Halioglobus japonicus: one gene and its partner. The protein of the gene in region 1 interacts with the protein of each later gene in a pairwise test. Links are inferred from orthologs where the notes say so. Each region holds a gene or a part of one and is shown on either strand. Other genes may lie near its edges. The genes, in order: aceE and nth.

What was found.
Region 2: the proteins of aceE (region 1) and nth interact in binary tests that used the Escherichia coli proteins (3 or more experiments, as listed by UniProt). The link is inferred for Halioglobus japonicus from one-to-one orthologs.

What each region holds. Positions count from the first base shown.
Region 1 is NZ_CP019450.1:1,783,346-1,795,421, forward strand. What follows is about bases 4,096-7,340. They hold aceE (pyruvate dehydrogenase (acetyl-transferring), homodimeric type), read left to right. Parts: upstream 4,096-4,488; coding sequence 4,489-7,140; downstream 7,141-7,340. Other genes in these bases: BST95_RS08440 (insulinase family protein), read left to right, coding at 4,096-4,258; aceF (dihydrolipoyllysine-residue acetyltransferase), read left to right, coding at 7,156-7,340. In the rest of the region: BST95_RS08430 (sulfurtransferase TusA family protein), read left to right, coding at 48-278; BST95_RS08435 (AI-2E family transporter), read left to right, coding at 294-1,304; more of BST95_RS08440, read left to right, coding at 1,394-4,095; more of aceF, read left to right, coding at 7,341-8,778; BST95_RS08455 (hypothetical protein), read left to right, coding at 8,874-9,770; BST95_RS08460 (HAD-IIB family hydrolase), read left to right, coding at 9,767-10,597; BST95_RS08465 (glycosyltransferase family protein), read left to right, coding at 10,614-11,843; BST95_RS08470 (sugar phosphorylase), read left to right, coding at 11,852-12,076. UniProt on the Escherichia coli protein: Component of the pyruvate dehydrogenase (PDH) complex, that catalyzes the overall conversion of pyruvate to acetyl-CoA and CO(2).
Region 2 is NZ_CP019450.1:1,301,326-1,313,142, reverse strand. What follows is about bases 5,154-8,139. They hold nth (endonuclease III), read left to right. Parts: upstream 5,154-6,312; coding sequence 6,313-6,966; downstream 6,967-8,139. Other genes in these bases: murJ (murein biosynthesis integral membrane protein MurJ), read right to left, coding at 7,244-8,139; dapC (succinyldiaminopimelate transaminase), read left to right, coding at 5,154-6,304. Also shown: tsf (translation elongation factor Ts), read right to left, coding at 1-444; rpsB (30S ribosomal protein S2), read right to left, coding at 565-1,314; map (type I methionyl aminopeptidase), read left to right, coding at 1,635-2,405; BST95_RS20360 (hypothetical protein), read left to right, coding at 2,414-2,578; glnD ([protein-PII] uridylyltransferase), read left to right, coding at 2,608-5,079; more of dapC, read left to right, coding at 5,114-5,153; more of murJ, read right to left, coding at 8,140-8,827; BST95_RS06165 (NUDIX domain-containing protein), read right to left, coding at 8,843-9,457; BST95_RS06160 (aspartate carbamoyltransferase), read right to left, coding at 9,458-10,471; sbcB (exodeoxyribonuclease I), read right to left, coding at 10,559-11,817. UniProt on the Escherichia coli protein: DNA repair enzyme that has both DNA N-glycosylase activity and AP-lyase activity. The DNA N-glycosylase activity releases various damaged pyrimidines from DNA by cleaving the N-glycosidic bond, leaving an AP (apurinic/apyrimidinic) site.

The DNA of each region.
Region 1 (12,076 bases):
ACTTGCGTAATGCGTATACTTGGCCATCCTGAAAGTGTGGAACAAACATGACGGCAACAATAGAACTGGACGCAAAGGGGCTGGATTGCCCGATGCCACTGCTCAAGGCGAAGCGCGCCCTGAACAACATGTCGACGGGCGAGCGGCTGCGAATTACGGCGACCGATCAGGGGTCCATGCGCGATTTCAGGGTGTTCGCCGAGCAGTCCGGTCATCGACTGCTATCGTCGGAGGAATCCGCCGGCGGCGTTTATATCCACCTCATCGAAAAGGCCTAGGGACGGAACTGACGAATGTTCGACACTTTCAACAAATGGTATAAGCGCTACCTGTTTGAGGAGGAGGCCATCCTCCTGCTGGTAATGCTGGTGATTTCCGTCACGCTGGTGGTGACCATTGGCGATATTCTCGCGCCGCTGCTGGCGGCCATGGTGCTGGCGTTTCTGATGCAAGGTCTGTCGTCCAAGCTGCAGGGCTATGGGTTGCCTAAATGGGTTGGTGTGAGTGTCTCATTCCTTGTTTTTGTCGGTGCCTTCTTCGGCGTTACCCTGGGGCTATTGCCGTTGGCCTGGCGACAGTTCTTAAGCCTCGCTTCTGAATTACCCGCCATGTTGGGGAAAGGCCAGCAGCTGCTGGCGGTGTTGCCGGAGCAATACCCCGAGTTGTTCAGCGAGCAACAAATGAGCGACTTCGTCAGCATGGCGCAGGCGGAGGCTGCCACGCTGGGACAATTCGTGGTGACCCAGGGGTTGGCCGGTATCAGTGGCCTGTTCGCATTCATGGTTTACATGATTCTTATCCCGATTCTGGTGTTCTTTTTCCTGCGTGACAGAGAACTCATCCTGAATTGGCTGGGCGGCTTCCTGCCTGAAGAACGCCCGCTGTTAACCCGCATCTGGACCGAAATGAACCTGCAGTTTGCCAATTATGCGCGCGGCAAAGTGATCGAGATTATTGTCGTGGGTGCCGTCAGTTACGCCAGCTTCTCTTGGATGGGGCTGAATTACGCCGCTCTGCTGGCACTGCTGGTTGGACTGTCGGTCATCATTCCCTACATCGGCGCTGTAATCGTGACGCTACCGGTAGTGCTGGTGGGCTTTTTCCAGTGGGGCTTTGCCGGTGAATTTTATACGCTGTGTGTGGTCTATATTGTAATCCAGGCCCTGGATGGCAACGTGTTGGTGCCTTTCCTGTTTTCTGAGGCAGTGAACCTGCATCCTGTGGCCATTATTCTCGCCATTCTGTTTTTCGGCGGGATCTGGGGTATGTGGGGGTGTTTTTCGCGATTCCCCTGGCAACTCTGATTAAGGCGATTATTTACGCCTGGCCAAGTGGGGAGGGTGACCCGATGGAACTGCCCGCTCCAGACATCGAAACTGCTGTGGAGTAATTCATGCCGCTTTCTCACTTTGGGCGCCAGTATCTGCTGCTGCCCCTGCTGTTTGCTGTTGTTTTTGTCGTGGGCTGTGCCGGCTCGCCAGACCCGGACAGCATGCAGCCAGTGCAGAGTCCCAATGACGACCGGCAGTATCGGTTGCTGACGCTCGACAACGAGATGCAGGTGCTCTTGATCTCTGATCCGCAGACTCCCAAGGCGGCGGCCTCGCTGGATATTAATATCGGTAGCGGTGATAACCCCGAAGGCCGTGGCGGCCTCGCTCATTTTCTGGAGCACATGCTGTTTCTGGGGACCGAGAAATACCCGAACCCCGCTGAATACGAACAGTTTATTACCGAGCACGGCGGCAATCGCAATGCCTACACCAGCATGGAGCACACCAACTACTTTTTTGATGTAGATGCTGCATACCTTCCCGAGGCGCTCGATCGGTTCGCCCAGTTCTTCATCTCGCCGCGTTTCGATGAGGCCCTTGTCGATAAAGAAAAGAACGCGGTGCAGTCCGAGTATCAAATGGGATTGAAGAGCGATTCGCGCCGCGGGCTTGATGTACTGCAGCAGGCGATGAACCCGGAACATCCTTTTAGCCAGTTTACGGTAGGTAGCCTGGAGACGCTTGCTGATCGTCCCGACTCGAGTATCCGCGATGAGTTGCTGGCGTTCTACGATAGCCAATACTCGGCCAATATCATGCGCCTGGTGGTGCTTGGGGAAGAGTCGCTGGATGAGCTTGAGGCCATGGTCGTGCCCATGTTTTCACCGGTGCCGAACAAATCGTTCCAGCATCAGAGTATAGACGCACCTCTGTTTGCTTCAGGCGAGCTGCCAGCACTGTTACAGATTCAACCACAGGCGACGCGCCGGTTGCTCCAGGTACTGTTTCCACTGGGAGATTACCGCGACGACTACCAGGCCAAGCCCATGTCCTACCTGGGGAATCTGGTGGGCCATGAGGGAGAGGGCAGCCTCTTATCCCAACTCAAGGCCGAAGGTCTGGCTGAATCTCTGGCAGCCGGATCCGGCCTGGGTTGGCGCGGCGGCTCATTGTTCAGCGTGTCCGTAACCTTGACCGAGCAGGGCGTCGCCAACTATGACCGCGTCGTTCAGCTCTTGTTCGCTTATCTGGAGGTGGTTCGTGAAGCGGGCCCTAAAGAGTGGCTGTATGACGAGCAGGCCCGCGTGGCTGACCTGGCGTTCCGTTTCAAAGAGCGCGCCGAGCCGATCAATTACGTTGCCTCACTGGCCAGCAGCATGCACTACTTTGCGCCAGAGGATGTGTTGCGCGGTAACTACATGATGACGGATTACCAGGCGCAGATGCTTCGGGAAGTGGTTGCTCAGCTGACCCCGGACAACGCACTCGTGGTACTCGATGACCAGAGTGTGAGCACGGACAAGGTCTCGCCGTACTACGGTGTTCCCTATTCGCTGGCTCCCGCGTCTGCGGCGCAGCTTGCTGGGTGGGAAGCAAGCCCGGGGGATGTCGCGCTGGCCCTACCAGAGCCCAATGAGTTTATCGTCGACAATGTGGCGCTGGTTGATGTCGATCAGGAGATGGTCGGTAATCCGCAGCGCGTATTGAATGAGCCGCGCAAGCGGATATGGTTTGCTCAGGACGATGAATTTCGCATTCCCAAGGGGGCTTTGTACGTCAATTTCCGCTCGCCCCTCGCGGGCCAGAGTGCAGAGCAGGCTGCGCGGGCATCGCTATACACCGCGGTAATACGCGATCAGGTGAATGAATACACCTATCCGGCCTTGCTGGCGGGTTTGAATTTCAGCTTCTACAAGCACGCCCAGGGGATTAGCCTGCGCATCAGTGGCTATACCGACAAACAGTTTGTATTGCTCAAAGACATCCTCGAAGACATTGCTGAGGGTGACTTTGAAGCGCAGCGGGTTGAGAACATTCGAAAGGATATGATCCGGGGTTTGGAAAACGCGGTTGCCAAGCGACCTTCCAGCCAGGTGTTCGACGATTTACGAGAATCACTGTTGCGCGGAGAGTGGGGTGAGCAGGCGCTGATCGATGCCCTGCGCAATACCGATCAGGCAACGCTGGGCAACTATGCCGAGGCTTTCTGGCAAAGTGCCACCGCCGAGGCGCTGGTGTACGGAAATTATGAGCTGCCCGCTACCAAAGAACTGGCGAAGATGCTCGATATGGTTGTGCCCGAGGGGGCGCCACCGCAGTTGCCTCTGCTGCAGGTGACCCGCCTGACTGAAGGTGAGCAGGCGTTATACCCGGTGACTGTGCAGCATGACGACTCCGTGCTCGCGTGGTACCTGCAAGGGGCTGGGAATAGCTGGGATGATCGCGCTGCGACGGCGCTTACTGCCCAGATCATGAAGTCAGGCTTCTTCCAGCAGCTGCGTACCGAGCAACAATTAGGCTATATCGTCCAGGCATTTTCGTGGCCGCAGTTTGACGTGCCCGGCCTGGTGATGCTGATTCAGTCACCGGTGGCTGACGGTGCCAGCCTCGCCTCCGCCATGCAGGCCTTTATGGCCGGAGTCGAGGGTGATCTGGATGAGGCCCAGTTTGCCCGTCATCAACGCGCGCTGGTGAACGAAATCAATCGCCCACAGAAGAACCTGTGGGAGCGGGCCGAGTTCTACTGGCAGTCTATTGCCAAAAAACGCTTCGAGTTTGATGGTCGTGAGCAATTGGCGGCCGCGGTTGAAGCGCTGACCATGGAATCCTGGAGCGCTTACTACCAGGAACACTTCCTCAGTGAGGCGCGTTCACTGCAAGTTGTCGCGCCCGGCAAGTGGGGCAAATTACCCGCTGGTGAGCAAACTCGGTACTCCTCGGCTGCCGATATCAAGGCATCTCACGGTTATTACCAGGTTCAGTGATTCTTGTAACAAAACTACAGAATCGGCAATAAACGACGCTATTTTTCATGCCAAAATGGAACTAATATTCCATTTTGGTCGCACATAGAGTAATATTTTTACAAACAAGGCCGCCCGGAAGCGATTTCCCGGCGGCTTTGTTCGTATTTACTATACTGGGATGGCGGCTATTTCTTTATTAAGTTCTAAAAAGATACCCTCAAGATCCCCCATATTTGCAGGTGTAGGGCATGGCAGACGATAAAGATCCGATTGAAACCAAAGAGTGGCTGGATGCCCTCGATGAAGTGATTCGCAATAGTGGTCCGGAAAGGGCTAATTACCTGATGATGGCCCTGGGACGCCATGCACTGGATAACCGGGTCAAGCTGCCTGATTCGATCACCACGCCCTTTGTGAACACGATCTCCGCCGACGACGAGAAGCGGATGCCAGGTGATTTGTTCATGGAGCGGCGCATTCGCTCACTGGTGCGCTGGAACGCCCTCGCCATGGTGATGCGGGCCAACGACAATGACGAAGGTCTGGGCGGCCATATCTCCAGCTTCTCGTCCAGCGCCACCCTCTATGATGTGGGTTTCAACTATTTCTTCCGTGGCAGTGACGGCGATCACCCCGGAGATCTTGTGTTCTACCAGGGCCATTCAGCACCGGGCATGTACGCCCGCTCTTTCCTGGAAGGGCGCCTGAGTGAGGCGCAGCTGGATAATTTCCGCCGTGAAGTCGACGGCAATGGCCTGTCCTCTTATCCGCATCCCTGGTTGATGCCCGACTACTGGCAGTTTCCCACCGTCTCCATGGGGCTTGGCCCCATCCAGGCCATTTACCAGGCGCGCGTCATGAAGTATCAGCAGCACCGCGGTCTGGTGGATCACGGTGATCGCAATGTCTGGTGTTTCATGGGCGACGGCGAGTGTGATGAGCCCGAATCTCTGGGCGCCATCTCTCTGGCGGGCCGCGAAAAAATGGGTAACCTCAACTTTGTCATCAACTGCAACCTGCAGCGCCTCGATGGCCCGGTGCGTGGCAACGGCAAGATTATCCAGGAGCTCGAGGGCGTGTTCCGCGGCGCTGGTTGGAATGTGATCAAGGTCATCTGGGGTCGCAAATGGGACTCACTGCTGGCCAAGGACGAGTCCGGTCGCCTGCGCCAGCGTATGGATGAGGTCTGCGACGGTGAGTTGCAGAACTACAAATACAATGGTGGCGCCTACACCCGCGAGCATTTCTTCGGCAAATACCCTGAGAGCCTTGAGTTGGTGAAGGACCTGTCAGACGAGGAGATTATGTACCTCAACCGTGGCGGTCACGATCCCTATAAAGTTTACGCCGCCTATGCCCAGGCCGTGGCGGAGACCGAGCGCCCCACGGTGATTCTGGCCATGACAGTAAAAGGTTATGGCATGGGTGAAGCCGGCGAGGCGAACAATGAAACCCACTCGCTTAAAAAGTTGGATATGGACAGCCTCAAGGCTTTCCGCGACCGTTTCGGTATTCCTATCGGCGACGAAGCCCTCGCCGACGTGCCTTACTACAAGCCTGCCGAAGACAGCCCCGAGGTGCGTTATATGCGCCAGCGCCGAGAGGAGTTGGGGGGCATGATTCCCGCGCGCCGCAGCGAGATGGAACTGCTGCAAACACCGCCGCTGGATGCGTTTGCCAAGCAACTGGGAAGCAGCGGCAAACGCGCTATTTCCACCACCATGGCTTTTGTCAGGCTGCTCTCCAACCTGGTCAAGGACAAGGCCATTGGCGAGCGAATTGTGCCCATTGTGCCTGACGAAGCACGCACTTTCGGCATGGAGGGCATGTTCCGTCAGCTGGGTATTTATTCGTCCGTGGGGCAGCGTTACACGCCCCATGACGCCGGCCAGATCATGTTTTACAAGGAAGATATCAAGGGCCAGATTCTCGAGGAGGGCATTAACGAAGCTGGCGCCTTCTCCGCCTGGCTGGCGGCGGCAACGTCCTACAGCACCAGCGCCTACCCCATGGTGCCGTTCTATATTTACTACTCGATGTTCGGCTTCCAGCGGATTGGCGATCTGGCCTGGGCGGCGGGCGATTGCCAGGCACGGGGCTTTCTTATTGGTGCCACCGCTGGACGCACCACGCTAAACGGTGAGGGTTTGCAGCACCAGGATGGCCACAGTCATTTGCAGGCCAGCACTATTCCCAATTGCGTCAGCTATGACCCAGCTTATGCCTACGAATTGGCAGTTATTATTCAGGACGGCCTGCACCGCATGTACGAACTGGGTGAGAACAAGTTCTATTACATCACCACCATGAACGAAAACTACGTGCAGCCGGCTATGCCTGAAGGCGTTCAGGAAGGCATTATCAAGGGCATGTATAGCCTGCGCAAAAGTGAGGCAGGGCACTCGCTGAGTGCTCAACTCATGGGTGCGGGGACCATTCTGCGCGAGGTGGAAGCTGCCGCAGAGATTCTCGAATCAAGGTACAACGTTAATGCGGATGTCTGGAGCCTCACCTCCATCAATGAGCTGCAGCGCGAAGGCAAGGCGGCGACGCGCTGGAATATGCTGCACCCGGAGGAGGCGCCGCGTGTGCCCTACGTTACTCAGCTGCTGGACGGCGCGTCAGGTCCGGTCGTGGTGGCCACGGATTACATGAAATCCTATGCCGACCAGATCCGCGAGTTTATTCCCGGGCATTTCACGGCATTGGGGACCGACGGCTTTGGCCGTTCCGATACCCGCTCACGCTTGCGTGATTTCTTCGAGGTAAGCCGCGAATTTGTCGTTCTGGCAACGCTCAAGGCACTGGCGGATGAGGGTGCTATCGAGGCGTCGGTGGTCACCGCCGCCATGGCTGATCTCGGTATTTCCGCCGATAAATTCGACCCCCTCACGGTATAAGAAAAGGATAATCACGTGGCTAAGCAACAAGTAACAGTACCGGATATTGGCGGCGCCGAAGGGGCTGAGGTCATCGAGCTTCTCGTCGCGGTTGGGGATGCAGTTGAGGTTGATCAGGGCCTCTGTGTGCTGGAATCCGATAAGGCTTCCATGGAGATTCCGTCGTCGGCGGCGGGAGTGATCGTGGAAATTCTGGTCGCCGAAGGTCAGGAATTAGCTGAGGGCGCACCGGTCGCGGTTATCGATACCGGCGCTGAGGCGGAGGCAGAACCTGCTGAGCCGGCGCCAGCGGATACTCAGCCTGACGCAGCGCCCACGGCTGAGCCTGCTGCTGTACCTGCAGCCGCCCCTGCGGCTACAGAGGTGGCGTCCGAAGTCGTCCCTGTGCCAGATATCGGCACTGATGACGCGGTGGAGCTGATCGAGATCGCAGTCAGCGTTGGCGATGATGTGTCTGAAGGTGATTCGCTGGTCGTGCTTGAATCTGACAAGGCCTCCATGGAGGTTCCCGCACCCTTTGCCGGTGAGGTGGTAGAGATCCGCGTCAATGAAGGTGACCAGGTCAAACAGGGCGACGAACTGGTCGTGCTGAAGGGCGCGCAAGTTGTAGCTGCACCTGCGTCCGCGCCCGCGCCAGCGCAAGAAGAGGCACCGGCAGAATCCCCCGCGGCGCCAGCGCCTGTCGCCGCGGCAGTGCCCCCGGCAACCCCGGCGGTGGCCCCGGCTGCGGGTGGCAGTGTTTATGCCGGGCCCGCAGTACGCAAGTTGGCCAGGGAATTTGGTGTGCCGCTGGGCGAAGTGACCGGAACCGGTCCGCGCGGCAGGGTGCTCAAGGAAGACTTGCACAGCTTTGTGCAGCAACGACTCAAGGCGCCTGCGGCGGCATCTACCAGCGGAGGCGCCGGTATTCCCGACATTCCGGAAGTAGACTTCGGACAGTTCGGGGAAGTCGAGACCACCGCGCGCTCAAAAATGGACAAGGTTACCGCCAGCAACATGCAACGCAGCTGGCTGAATGTGCCCCATGTGACGCAATACGACGACGCCGATATCACCGATCTGGAGGCGTTCCGCGCGAGCATGAAGGCTGAAGCCGAGCGCCGTGGCACTAAACTCACACCCATGCCGTTTATTCTGAAAGCCTGCGCTGTCGCACTGCGGGATAATCCCAAGTTCTGTTCCTCTCTGGCCGACGGCGGTGAGTCACTGGTGTATAAAAAATACATGCATATCGGCATGGCCGTGGATACCCCGGCCGGGCTGGTGGTGCCCGTGATTCGTGACGTCGACAAGAAGTCGATCTGGGAACTCTCCGAAGAAGTGCTGGCCATGGCAGCCAAGGCGCGTGACCGCAAGCTGCGCCCTGTTGATATGCAGGGCGGATGCTTCACGGTGTCCAGTCTGGGTGGTATTGGCGGTACCGGATTCACGCCCATCGTCAATGCACCGGAGGTAGGTATTCTCGGCGTGTCCCGGGCGGACATGAAGCCGGTTTGGAATGGCAGTGAATTCGCTCCGCGCAAAATGCTGCCCTTGTCGTTGTCCTATGACCACCGTGTGATTAACGGTGGTGACGGCGGCCGGTTCATGAGTCAGCTGGTGTCGCTGTTGGGCGATATTCGCCAGATCATCATGTAGCCACTCCCCGTTCTGGTGCCAGTGGCCGATTTTGGTGCTATTGGCACAGAACCTGCTACATTCGGAGTAATTCCATTGTGCAAGGTGGCTAAACCATGGCAGAGCGAGGCCAAGACTGGCAGCAGGCGTTTTTGCAAGCGCATGCCCTGCCGCCTGACTACCTCCCATCTGCACTGAAATGGTTCGCGCCGGTGGCCCAATTATTGGTCGAGCACCAAGGTAGTGCAGGGCGATCCATTCTTGTAGGGGTTAATGGCAGTCAGGGCTCTGGCAAAACCACGCTATCGGATTACCTGGTAGCGCATTTCAGGGCTGAATACGATCTTGAGGCGCTGGCCCTGTCTCTCGATGACTTCTATCTAACGCTCGCTGAGCGGCAATCCCTGGCAGAGCACAGTCATCCGCTGTTCCTGACCCGTGGTGTACCCGGCACCCACGACATGGCCCTGCTGCAGTCGACGCTGCAGGCGCTGCTGGCCGGTGAGAATCCGGCGGTTCCCCGCTTTGACAAAGCCATCGACGATCGTCGCCCCGAATGCGATTGGGATCAGCCGGCGCGTCCGGTCGACATTATTCTACTAGAGGGCTGGTGCCTGGGGGCGCAAGCTGTCGAGGAGGACGCACTGGTCGCCCCAATCAATGCGCTTGAGCGTGAGCAAGATGCTGACGGCCAGTGGCGCCGCCGGGTCAATAACGTCCTTGCCAGACCCTTTCCTGAGCTTTATGCACTGGTGGACCAGTGGTTGATGCTCAAGGCACCCTCATTTGATTGCGTTTATCGCTGGCGGCTTGAGCAGGAGCAGAAATTGGCTGCCTTTCGCTCTGGCCGCGGGGTGATGTCCGCCGAAGGTGTCGCCCAGTTTGTACAGTTCTATCAGCGGATTACTGAACAATGCCTCGCCGATTTGCCCGGGAAGGTGAATCACCTGTTCACGCTCGATGAGGCGCGGCGAATTGAAAGCTACCTGGCGGCACCGGGAGTGCGGCTGTGACCCCGAGGCTGGTGTTTACCGATCTCGATGGGTCGCTGCTGGATCACGATACCTATAGTTTCGAGCCGGCCTTGCCAGTGCTAGCCATACTGCGAGAGCAGGGTATTCCGCTGATTCCGGTCACAAGCAAGACCCGTGCAGAGGTAGAGCGCTTGCGCCAGCACCTGGACAACGCCGATCCGTTCATCGTGGAAAACGGTGCCGCGGTGATGATTCCCGTTGGCTATTTCGCGCAGCAGCCAGCGGATACTGAGGTCCGTGGCAGCTACTGGGTTCATGAACTGAGTGCACCACGCGAGGTTTGGCAGGCGCAGCTGCAGACGCTGCGGTCGGACTACGCCGGACAATTTGAGACCTTTGCAGATATGGGGCCATCAGGCATTGCCCAGGGGACAGGGTTGGCATTGGCTGACGCTGAGTTAGCCAATTGTCGTGAGTACAGCGAACCGCTGCGCTGGTTGGGCTCGGTAGAGGACCGCAGCGAATTTATTGAGCGATTACGTCACGCGGGTGCCACGCCATTGCAAGGAGGGCGCTTTCTGTCCGTGGCCGGGGCCTGCGATAAGGGGCGGGCGCTGCGCTGGTTGCGCGGTGCTTATCAGCAGGCTCTCCAGGCGTCTACCGTGGACGACCTTGCTGCCGGCGACAGTGGCAATGACGTGGCAATGCTGGAGGCGGCGGGTACCGCGCTTGTCATCCGCTCTCCGGTACATGATTTTCCGGTGGTTAAACGCGTCAACCAACTCATGCACAGTCGGGCTTTTGGCCCGGCAGGCTGGGCGGAAGGTGTGCTTCAGTGGCTGGCTATTGCTGACCACAACGATTGATTAAGGAACGAAATACATGGGTGATTTTTACCAGAACGGCATCATTACCACGCTGCATAACCTCTCCGATCGACCGCTCGAAGAGTTGGAGGCGGATCTGCAGGCGTTTTCTCGCGAACGTCCTATGGGGTTGATTCTGCCGTCACTGTATTCGGAGTTGGAGGGCGAGGCGATGCCCAAGATACTGGACGAACTCCAGGGCGCCGGTTATCTGTCGGAAATTGTGATCGGTCTGGATCGGGCGACCGAGGACCAGTATCGCCAGGCACTGGGTTTTTTTGGACAATTGCCGCAGCGCCACCGGGTGCTCTGGAATGATGGGCCGCGTCTCAAAGCACTGGACGAGCAGCTCCAGGCCCAGGATCTGGCGCCCAAGGAATTGGGCAAGGGGCGCAATGTCTGGTATTGCATGGGTTATACGCTGGCATCCAATCGCACCGAATCTGTGGCTTTGCACGACTGTGACATCGTGACCTACGAACGCTCCATGCTGGCACGGCTGATCTACCCGGTGGCCCATCCGCGATTCAACTATGAGTTCTGCAAGGGTTATTACGCCCGGGTTGCCGACGGCAAGATTAACGGTCGTGTAAGCCGTCTGTTGGTGACACCGCTATTGCGCGCATTGAAAAAATGTCTGGGTGATATGGAGTACCTGGATTACATGGATAGCTTCCGTTATCCGCTGGCGGGGGAGTTCTCCTTCCGTCGAGATGTGCTCAATGACATTCGTATTCCCAGTGACTGGGGGCTTGAGATCGGCGTTCTGTCCGAGATGTATCGCAACTACGCCAACAATCGCCTGTGCCAGGCAGACATCGCCGATGTATATGATCACAAGCATCAGGAACTTTCCGCCAACGATGATCAGGGTGGGTTGTCGAAAATGTCCATCGATATCACCAAGGCGTTAATTCGCAAGCTGGCGACCCGGGGTGTGACGTTTAATACAGAGTTGTTTCGTTCCCTGAAGGCCACTTACTACCGCATTGCCCTGGATTTTGTGGAGACCTATCACAACGATGCAGTAATGAATGGCCTGACATTGGATATTCACAATGAGGAAAAAGCGGTGGAGATGTTTGCCGAGAATATTATGAAGGCAGGCGAAGCGTTTCTGGCGCGGCCCATGGAGCGTCCCTTTATTCCCAGTTGGAGCAGGGTGATCAGCGCCTTGCCCGATGTGCTCGAACAGCTTCACGAGGCGGTTGAGGCCGATCACCGCGATTTCGGGCAGGGGGGCTAGCGGGCACCATGCAACAGCGTGACAGCGATCAGGCCCATTTACTGGACCGGGTTCAACACCATGTTGACCTGATATACCGAACCAACCCACTGTCGGTGAACCTGGACAGCCTGGCTACATCACTGCTGGAACTGATGCGCCTCGATCCTGCTGCAGCACCACCGCCGCAGTACGTGAATCACTGGAGCCAGCGCGACGCCATTGCAATTACCTACGGCGATAGCATTCTCAGG
Region 2 (11,817 bases), 480 kb from region 1 along the record:
GTAGGCACCAACTACACCGGCGTCAGCGTTAACCAGCTCAATGCGGCGTACACCGATGTTCTCACCGATTTTCTGTACCAGCGCTTCACGTGCTGCTTCCAGGTCGCCGTCCATCAGGGCGGCAACGTCAGTCTGCTTGGCAGCGAAAGCCGCATCGGCAACGCTGTTTACGAAAGCCAGGAAGTTATCGTCGCGAGCAACGAAGTCGGTTTCAGAGTTAACTTCAACCAGCATGCCGTAGCTGCCGTCTTCAGCCAGACGAGTCACAACAACGCCGTCGGCGGCGGTGCGGCCAGCTTTCTTGGCAGCTTTCATGCCGCTGGACTTACGCAGTTCTTCAATTGCCTTGTCGACGTCGCCGTCGGCAGCGGCCAGTGCCTTCTTGCACTCGAGCAGGCCCAGGCCTGTACGATCACGCAGTTCTTTAACCAGTTTTGCTGACATTGATTGTCCTCCTATGCAATCCCGGGTGATTGGATCTGAAAATAAAAACCCCGGCAGCGATGCGCCGGGGGAGATTCTAGGTGCCCGGCGTTACAGTTTCTGCAGCGCCGGGGCTTGAACTTACTCGGCGGCTTCTTCAGCAGCGGCTTCTTCGACGAACTCATCCTTGGTAGGAATCGCTTCGCCAGATTCAGCCTTGCCAGCCAGGCACGCATCAGCCACGGCAGTGACGTACAGCTTGATCGCACGGATCGCGTCGTCGTTACCGGGGATAACGTAGTCAACACCGTCAGGGTTGGAGTTGGTGTCGACGATGCCGATCACGGGGATACCCAGCTTGTTGGCTTCAGTGATCGCGATGCGCTCGTGATCAACGTCAACGACAAACAGCGCGTCGGGCAGACCGCCCATTTCCTTGATACCACCGATGGAGCGCTCAAGCTTCTCCATGTCGCGGGTGCGCATCAGGGCTTCTTTCTTGGTCAGGCGATCGAAAGTGCCGTCGGCCTGCTGGGCTTCCAGGTCACGCAGACGCTTGATGGACGCGCGAATGGTTTTGTAGTTGGTGAGCATGCCGCCCAGCCAGCGGTGGCTGACGTAGGGCTGGCCGGCGCGTTCCGCCTGCTCTTTGATGATTTTGCCGGCGGCGCGCTTGGTGCCAACGAACAGAATCTTATTCTTGTTACCCGCGAGGCCTTTCACCAGGTTCAACGCTTCGTTGAACGCAGGAACGGTGTGCTCGAGGTTGATGATGTGGATCTTGTTGCGGGCACCGAAGATGTACTGGTCCATTTTGGGGTTCCAGTAGCGGGTCTGGTGACCGAAGTGGGCGCCTGCCTGCAGCAGGTCGCGCATGCTTACTTGCGACATAATAAATACCTTGTATTTGGGTTAGTCCTCCACATATCCCCGATTCCAAACCGCAGGCCAAGCCGTTGGCACCCTGGAACAGGTGTCGATATGTGTGTGTCAATTAGTGCCCGATCCCCTCTGGGCGACCAAAAATCAGCCACGCCAGGGCAACGAGGCGCGCTTTATACCACAGAGCGATGGGTGGATAAAGCGCTAAATCATCGCAAATTCACGCCGCGTTACCTTTTGCCACCCTGATTCATGTAGAATGTGCCTCCTCCGGCCCTCGCCAAGCGCAGGCCGGACCCATATTTCTTATATATTTCAATAGGTTGCAAATGGCAGTAAGTATCAAGACTGCGGACGAGCTGGAAAAGATGCGCGCCGCCGGCGCCCTGGCCGCCGAAGTACTGGAGATGATCCAACCCCACGTACAAGTGGGCGTCACCACCGGTGACCTGGATCGCATCTGTCACGACTATATTATCGCCGCAGGAGCGATACCAGCGCCCCTGAATTACCACGGCTTCCCGAAGTCGATCTGCACGTCGGTGAATGACGTGGTGTGTCACGGCATTCCGTCGGACAACAAGAAGCTCAAGAACGGCGATATCGTTAACATCGATGTCACCGTGATTAAAGATGAGTACCACGGCGACACCAGTATTATGGTGGAAGTCGGCGACGTCGCTCCCCATGCAACCCGCCTGATCCAGATTACTCAGGAATGCCTGTACAAAGCTCTGGATATTGTCCGCCCCGGCACCACACTGGGCGATATCGGCGCCATCATCCAGGCCCACGCTGAGAAAAACTATTACTCAGTGGTGCGCGAGTACTGCGGCCACGGCATCGGCAAGGTATTCCACGAAGATCCACAGGTACTGCATTATGGCCGCAAAGGTGCTGGCCTCACGCTCGAAGAAGGCATGACCTTTACCATAGAGCCCATGGTTAACGCAGGTAAACGTCACACTCGCCTGAACCAGAAAGATGGCTGGACCGTAACCACCAAGGACGGCCGCCTGTCGGCACAGTGGGAACACACCATTGGCGTCACCGCAGACGGCTGCGAAATCTTTACCCGTCGCAGTAACGAGACTTTCTAAGGAATCCAGTGCCCTCATCCCTCGCCCCTCTGCCCACAGAACTATTTGACTCCACCGCTCTGCGCGACCGCCTGGGCGGCACCGATGCCATCGCCGCCTGCAAAGGCGCCATTGTTCAGGCCACAGAATACCTGCACCAGCAATTTCGCGAAGGCGCCCCGTTGAATCACTGATCCGCCAACGCGCCGCTTTCGTCGACGCTTTGCTGGGCCAGCTGTGGGAGCAAAACATCGGCGCGGACAGCGAGCACTGTCTGGTGGCTGTGGGCGGCTACGGGCGCGGCGAACTTCACCCCTGCTCTGACATCGACATTCTGTTACTGCTGGATGAGAACGCTGGCGACGCTGAGGCAAAGCTGGAGGGTTTCCTGACCCTGCTGTGGGACATCGGCCTGGACATCGGTCACAGCGTGCGCACGGTAGCGCAGTGTATTGAGAATGCCGCCGGCGATATCACCATCCTCACCAACCTGATGGAGGCAAGGGTGATTCGCGGGCCTCAGCGGCTGATGGAGGAAGTCCAACAGGGCACCTCAACCGAGAAGATGTGGCCAAGCCCGGCATTCTTCCGCGCCAAGGTCGAAGAGCAACGCAATCGCCACACCAAGTTTGCCGACACCGAATACAACCTCGAACCCAATGTGAAGTCCTCACCAGGCGGCCTCCGCGACATGCAGATTATTGGCTGGATTGCCGAGCGCCACTTTGGGGTGGAGTCGCTGGATCGCCTTACCGCCGCCGAGTTCCTCGAGCCGGTAGAGGCCCAAATCCTGCGCGATGGCCGCGATTTCATGTGGCGAGTGCGCTACGCCCTACACATGATTACCGGTCGCGAGGAAGATCGTCTGCTGTTCGACCATCAGCGCGAGCTGGCCCAGATGTGGGGTTTCGAAGATGGCGAGAAGCTCGCCGTCGAACAGTTCATGCAGGTTTACTACCGCTGGGCCCAGGCCCTGGGCATGCTCAACGAGGTTCTTATCCAGAACTTCGACCAAGACATACTCACGGCAGAAGGCGACCACAACATTCTCGAGCTGAACGGCCGCTTCCAGATGCGCAACGGTTATATCGAGGCGCGCAACGACAACGTGTTCTCGATCGACCCCTCGGCGATACTCGAGGTGTTCCTGCTCAGCGCACGCAACGATGCGATAAACGGTATTGCCGCGCCCACGATCCGCCAGCTGCGCAGATCACTCGACCTCATCGACGACAGTTTCCGCGCCAGTGAAATCAACCAGAAGATGTTCATGGACCTGCTGCGCTCGCCCTACAAGCTGACCCGCCAGCTCAAACGCATGGTTCGCTACGGCGTTATGGGGCGCTATATTCCCGAATTCGGCCAGATTATCGGCCAGATGCAGCACGACCTGTTCCACACCTACACCGTGGATGCACATACCCTGGAAGTGATTGAAAACATGCGTCGCTTCCAGATTCCCGAGTTCGCCGAGCGCTTCCCCGTGACCAGCCGGGTGACCGCGCGTCTGCCCAAGATCGAACTGCTATACCTCGCAGGCCTGTTCCACGACATCGGCAAGGGCCGCGGCGGCGACCATTCAGAACTCGGCGCGGTAGACGCCCAGGCGTTCTGCGAACTGCACAAACTGAGCAAGCGCGACACCAACCTGGTCGTATGGCTGGTGGAAAACCACCTGACCATGTCTGCCGTCTCCCAGCGTCGCGACATTTCCGATCCCGACGTCATCCAGCAGTTCGCTAGGCATGTGGGCGACCAGCATCGCCTGGACTACCTGTTTGCTCTGACAGTAGCCGACATTAATGGCACCAACCCAACTCTCTGGAACGCCTGGCGCGGCAGCCTGCTCCGTCAGCTGTACACCGAGACCAAGCGTGCCCTGCGGCGCGGCCTGGAAAATCCCATCGACAAGCAGGTGTGGGTTGACGAAACCCGCGACGCAGCCATCGACACACTCGAGTACCGCGGCTTCACCATCGAGGAAATTGAAGACGTGTGGAAAGAGCGCGGCGAAGACTACTTCCTGCGCGAGAAAGCCGAGGACATTGCCTGGCACACCGAAGCCATTGCCGGTCACCATGACAAAAGCAAGCCGCTGGTGCTGGCCCGCAGCAGTCTCGATTCCAATGTCGCCAATACCACCCAGATCTTTATTCACGCCCGCTCTTCCGCTGCCCTGTTTTCGCGTATTTGTGCTCAGCTGGAACAGCTGGATCTGTCGATTCACGATGCGCGCATTTACAACGCCAACGACGGCATGACACTGGACACGTTCTTCGTGCTCGGATCTGACGGCCAGGCGATCGCCGAGGACCAGGCGCGAATCAACGACATCCGCGAAGCTCTCTCCCACGCCCTGAGCCAGGACGCGAGCGCCCAGGTAGTGAATCGCCGCACGCCGCGGGCCAAGAAATCATTCTCCATCCCCACCGAAACCAGCATGTCCGTGGATGAGGTAAAAAATTACTCGGTACTGGAGATTGCCACCCCCGATCGCCCCGGCCTACTCGCTCGTATTGGTAAGATTTTTGTCGACTTCGACATCGATTTACAGGCCGCCAAGATTCAAACCCTCGGTGAACGGGTAGAAGACGTGTTCTTTATTACTGACGCTGACCAGCAGCCCATTACCGACCCGGAGCGCTGTGAGGCATTACAGCGGGCCATTCGAGAAGAGCTGAACGAAACAGCCTGAGCATTCCCCCACTGAATTTTCACGACGGTACACGATGAACCCCGACCTGCAACGCCTGCAACCCTATCCCTTCGAGAAGCTGCGGGCGCTGTTCGCCGATCTCGAAGCACCGGCTGACACCAATCCCATTGCCCTGTCTATCGGCGAGCCCAAACACCCCTCGCCCGCATTCGTACTGCAGGCCGTCGCTGACAATCTCGACAAACTCGCCAGCTACCCCCTGACCCGGGGCAGCGACGCTCTGCGTGAAGCCATTGGCGATTGGCTGCAGCGCCGTTTCAAGCTGCAGGGCATCGACGCAGAGCGCCATATTCTGCCGGTGAACGGCACTCGCGAAGCCCTGTTTGCCTTCGCCCAGACAATCGTCGATCGCGACAAAGCACCCCTGGTGCTAAGCCCCAATCCCTTTTACCAGATTTACGAGGGCGCGGCCCTACTTGCCGGCGCAACCCCCGTCTTCCTGGATTGCGGCCCCGACACCGGCTACCTGCCCGACTTTGCCGCCGTCACCGAAGACCAATGGCAGCAATGCCAACTGCTCTACATCTGCAGCCCCGGCAACCCCACCGGCGCAGTCATGTCACTGACGCAATTACAGGACCTGATCAAGCTCGCCAGCGAACACGACTTTGTGATCGCCTCTGACGAATGCTATTCCGAGATCTACGGCGACGAATCCAACCCGCCCGCCGGCTTACTGCAGGCCTGTGCCGCCATGGGCGATGGCAGCTACCGCAACTGCGTGGTGTTCCACAGCTTGTCCAAACGCTCCAACCTGCCCGGCCTGCGCTCCGGCTTCGTGGCCGGCGACGCCGACATCATCGGCAAGTTTCTGCAGTACCGCACCTATCACGGCTGCGCCATGCCTGCCCATCACCAGATTGCAAGCATCGCCGCCTGGAATGACGAGCAACACGTCATCGAAAACCGCGCCCGCTACCGCGCCAAGTTCGACGCCGTACTGGACATTCTCGGCGACAAATTGAACGTGACTCGCCCCGACGCCGGCTTTTACCTGTGGCCCGAAACACCGATTGGCGAAACAGAGTTCGCCCGTGGCCTGTTCGCCCAGCAGCACGTTACCGTGCTCCCCGGCAGCTTCCTCGCCAGAGAAGTGGACGGCCACAACCCCGGCGCCAACCGCATACGCATGGCCCTGGTCGCCGAAATGGCCCAGTGTGTAGAAGCCGCCGAGCGCATCGCGGCGTACCTGGAGACCCTATAATGGCCAATATGCTCAAGTCCGATCGCGTCGCCTACATACTCAAGCGACTACAGGAGCTCTACCCGGAAACGCCCGTCCCGCTGGACCACAAGGACCCATACACCCTGCTGGTCGCGGTGCTTCTCAGCGCCCAGTGCACCGACGAGCGCGTCAACCAGATTACGCCTGAGCTATTCGCCCTGGCCGACAACGCCCACGACATGGCCCCCCAGGACGTAGGCGAAATCCAGGACATCATCCGCCCCTGCGGCCTGTCGCCACAGAAGTCCAAGGCGATTAAGCGCCTCTCGGAAATTCTGGTGGAAGAGTACGATGGCGAAGTGCCCCAGGACATGGAGGCACTCGAAAAACTCCCCGGCGTAGGCCACAAAACTGCCTCGGTTGTGATGTCCCAGGCCTTCGGCGTGCCCGCCTTTCCCGTGGACACCCACATTCACCGCCTGGCCCAGCGCTGGGGCCTGACCTCAGGCAAGAGCGTGGTCCAGACCGAGCGCGACCTGAAGCGCCTGTTTCCCGAGGAATACTGGAACAAACTCCACCTGCAGATCATCTTCTACGGCCGCGAGTACTGCACCGCCCGCGGCTGCGACGGCCGTGTCTGCGAGATCTGCACCACCTGCTACCCCGATAGAAAACATCCCAAGAAAACACTCAAGGCGTGACGACCTACCGTCCCGCCTGCAACACAGGCGCCAGTCTCAACAACGATACTCTTTAGTCTGCTCGATAAAGGTTCAGAGGCGGGACACCCCTCTCAGAATCGTCGGGAGCCAGGGATGGCGGACGCCGAAACGACCCATGGACGGGCTTGCAGTGGTTCTGAGAGGGGTTTCTCGTCTCTGGACCGCCAACCAGAGAACGACCAAAACCGCACAGCAGTGGGCTTGAAGTGGTTCCGAGCAGATTATCCCGTCTCTGAACCGACACCCAGAGAGCGATCTAAACCGCCCCCGGCGCCCGCAAATGCCGCAACCGAGTCCCGAGCACAAAATGCACCGCTAGATACGCCACTACACCAGCACCACAAACCATGCCCATCTGCAGCGCCCGCTCCCGCCACCCCCAGGCCAACCACTGCTCCGTCGGCGCCGCCAGCAACATCACCGCCGCCGACATCGCCACGGTCGCCGCGATCAGACGGCCCGCATACATGCCCCAGCCCGGCTGGAACACAAACACACCGTCACGGCGCAGACCGCGCAGAAGCAGCCCCGCATTCAGCCAGGCCGAACAGGAGGTGGCCAGCGCCAGCCCCACGTGGCCAATATTGAGGTACCACAACAAGGGCAGCACAAAGGCCAGGTTCATCACCATGTTGGCCGCCATCGCAATAATGCCGATTTTGACCGGGGTAGCCGTGTCCTGACGGGCGTAAAAACCCGGCGCCAGAATCTTGATCAACATAAAGGCGATCAGGCCCAGGCTGTAGGCCCGCAGTGACAGCGAGGCCATATGGATATCGCCTGGGGTGAGTTCTCCGTACTGGAACAGAGTCACCAGAATCGGCTCCGCCAGCAGAATCAGGGCCACCGCCGCCGGCATGCCGATGAGCAGTACCGAGCGGGTCGCCCAGTCCAGGGTCACCGCGAATTCCTGCTCCCGCGCTGCGGCGCGATGAGCCGACAGGTTGGGTAAAATCACCGTGGCAATGGCGATGCCAAACACACCTAGCGGCAGTTCCGCCAACCGGTCCGAGTAGTACAACCAGGAGACACTGCCCGTGGGCAGAAACGAGGCCAATACCGTATCCAACAGGAGGTTGATCTGGCTGACAGAGACACCAAACAGCGCCGGCACCATCAACTTCATGATGCGCCGAACGCCTTCGTGCTGGGTATCCACCACCGGGCGCGGCACCAGATCGAGCCGGTATAGTGATGGCAGCTGGAACAACAGTTGTATTACGCCCGCGAAGAACACGCCCCAGGCCAGCGCAAACACCGGTTCAGCAAACCAGGGCGACGCTACCACGGCGGCGAAGATCAGCGACAGGTTGAGAAACACCGGGGTGAACGCAGGCACCGCAAAGCGCCCGTAACTATTGAGAATGGCGCCGCAAAACCCCGTCATCGATATCAGCAACAGATACGGGAAGGTAATCCGGATCATGTCACTGGTAAGTTGGTATTTGTAGGGCTGGCTGACAAATCCCGGGGCAAACAGCGCCGCCACCAGTGGTGCCGCCAGCACAGCCAGCGCCGTAACCAGCAGCAGCGTGCCTCCGAGCACCCCCGCCACCCGATTGATCAGTTCCTTGACCGCCTGGTGGGCACCCTGTTCCTTATAGTCCGCCAGCACCGGTACAAAGGCCTGTGAGAACGCCCCCTCGGCAAACAGGCGGCGCAGGAAATTGGGGATTTTAAAGGCCACGAAAAAGGCATCGGCATTGGCGCTGGCACCCACAAAAGCCGCCACCACGATATCCCGCACCAGACCCAACACGCGCGACATCATGGTCATCGCGCCGACCAGCGCAGAAGAGCGCAATAGACCCGGGCGTTTTTTAGTGGTGGCCTCGCTCATAGTGTCCGCGGGCGGCTAGGCCCAGCGCTCCCGCAGCGATTCGATGTGATTGCGCAACCACAGCAGGGCAATAAGCGTGTGGCCATTGGGCATGGCATTGCGATCGAGCAGGTCAAAGGCTTCGGCGACCGGCACCGAGTGCACCAGAATATCCTCACCCTCTTCCGGCAGGCCGTGCACCCCGCCGACCGCTGCGGTGGTCATGCGACCGCAGAACAGGCGCACCTCCTCCGTGCAGGCTCCGGCGCTGGGCAGCACCGTGGCAATCGGCTCGAGCAGGCTCAGCTCACAACCAGCCTCTTCCATGGCCTCGCGGTGTGCGACTTCCGCATCCGCCTCGCCAGGTTCGACAATGCCGGCAATGAGTTCCAGCATCCAAGGGCTGTTGGCGCCGCGCATGGCGCCCGGACGGAATTGTTCGATGAGGACAACGGAGTCGGTGACAGGATCGTAGGGCAACACACCCACCGCGTCGCCGCGCTCAAAAATCTCTCGTACCTGCGGTTCCACCCAGCCACCGCCAAAGGCGCGGTATTGCAAGGTCACCCGGCGCACCTGGAAATAGCCCTGGAAAGCCGTTTCCTCAGCCAGTATGCGAACGTCGTCGGCCCCGAAGGTCAGCTCGGGCATTTAAAAGCGGCCCGCGGTATACCAGGTCACATCGCTGGCGTGGGCATCGACCTGGTCAACCACATCCAGCACCAGGGCAAACAGGGCCATGCGCACCAGCACCCCGTTGTCGGTCTGGCGGAAGATCGCCAGGTTCGGGTTGTCGTTGAGGTCATCGTCCAGCTCCCGGGCCATTTCACGGGAGTCCCGGGGCAGCGGGTGCATGATGACTGTATTCGGTTCGCAGTTGGCGGTGTACACGCTCTGGTTGAGGCGGAAGCGACCACGGTACAGGTCGGCCTCTTCCTGGGTGCTGAAGCGCTCTTCCTGGATGCGGGTGGAATAGACGATGTCGACCGCAGCAATACTCGACTCCAGCTGATCCGATTCCAGCACGTCCACACCGGCACTGCGCATGCGCTCGACGATCTCGCCGGGCATACCCAGTTCCTGGGGCGACACCAGAGTCACATGCACGTTGTCGAACAGGCACAGCAGCTTGCACAGGGAATGCACCGTACGCCCGAAGCGCAGGTCGCCGACCATGGCGATGCGCAGGTTATCGATGCCCCGACCGCGACCAGCCATTTCGCTTTTAATCGTGTACAGGTCAAGCAGCGCCTGGCTGGGGTGCTCGTTGGCACCGTCGCCGCCGTTCAGCACCGGCACCCGGCTCGCCGCGGCAAACTCCGCCACAGAACCTTCCGCCGGATGGCGCATGACGATGACATCCGAGTAACCGCTGAGCACCCGGGCCGTGTCGTAGAGGGATTCGCCCTTGGCCAGCGCGGAGGATTCAAACCCCGTGGTTTCGCGCACCTCGCCACCGAGCAGGTTAAAGGCACTGCCAAAGCTGACCCGGGTACGGGTACTGGGTTCGAAGAACATGTTGCCGAGAATGGCGCCGTCGAGCACTTTGGTGCGCCTGCGGCGATGGGCATAGGGCTCCATCATGTCAGCGACCGAGAATACGCGCTCGACATCGGCGCGCTCGAATTGCTGGATCGACAGTATGTTGCTTCCGGCGAATTCCACCATTCCCCTCCCAGGAGACCCAAACTATTGGCCGGAATTATAAGTGGTGGGCGCGGTTCAAGTCGCGCTACTTTTCACAGGATTGGCTCAGGCCAACAGGCTGTCGCTGTACTCCAGCAGTTGCTCCATCAACTCACACTGGGGCAAGGTCAGCTCACCGGACTCAACCAGAGCCTCAATGGTCTCCTGGTATTGCTCCATACAAATACTGGCGCCCGCCTCGGGCTCGGTGAGACGTGAGAAGCGATACTCTTCCCAGTGAGCGCGCTCATCGGGGCTGAGTGATTCAGGGTAATTGCGGGCCCGGTAGCGGAACAACATGTCCGGCAGGCGGGCGTCTTCGAAGGGAAAACTGGTGCCGGCGAGGTCTTCAGGGCTGCTGTTGCGAATCTGATCCATAAGGCGCTTGTCGGCCTCGCCGAAAAAGCCGCCGCTATAGAGCATGCGATCCGGGTCGGTGATTTCATCAAACACCCGGCCGCTGTAAACACCCTGTAGATTACTGGTGAAACCACGCGGATTAGCGGCCTGCATTTCGCGCAGTGCAGCGAGGTGGGCGCGACAGCGAGCGCCGTCAATGCCCAGCCGCTGCGCCGTGGCAGGGTCCGCCATTTTGGCCGTCACCAGAATCGGGCACTTGTTCAGGTGCACCGATTTTAACCCGGAGCGCTCAACACCCTCAGGCAACTCATCTTTGCGCGCAAACAGCAGCGCAGCAATTTCTTCTGAATTCTGGCGCAGGGCAGCAGGGTCGGCCATCAGGTCAAAACAAATCACTTCGTTCTTGTTACTCGGGTGCATGGCCAGCGGCACAATCAGGGCAATATTGTGCCGCTCAGCGCCGAACATACCAGAGACATGCAGCACCGGTTTCATGGCTTCCATTTGCAACAGGGCACCCGCCGATCGCTTGTCGCGATTCTGCATCACATAGTCAAACAGGCGCGGCTGCTTTTCCTTGATGAGACGGGCCATGGCAATGGTGGCATGCACATCCGACAGGGCGTCGTGTGCGTCTTCGTGGGCAATCCCATTAGCGGCAGTCAGATCTTCCAGACGGAAGCTGGGCAGGCCATCCTCGCGGGTCGGCCAATTAATGCCCTCGGGGCGCAACGCGTAACAGGCGCGCACCATATCGATAATGTCCCAGCGGGAATTGCCGTTCTGCCATTCCCGGGCATAGGGGTCGTAAAAATTACGGTACAGCGTGTAACGCGAAACCTCGTCGTCGAAGCGAATGCTGTTGTAACCCACACCACAGGTGCCTGGCTGGGCGAGCTCCTCGTGAATCAGGCGAATAAACTCCGCCTCGGGCATGCCTTCCGCCAGCGCTTGTTGCGGGGTAA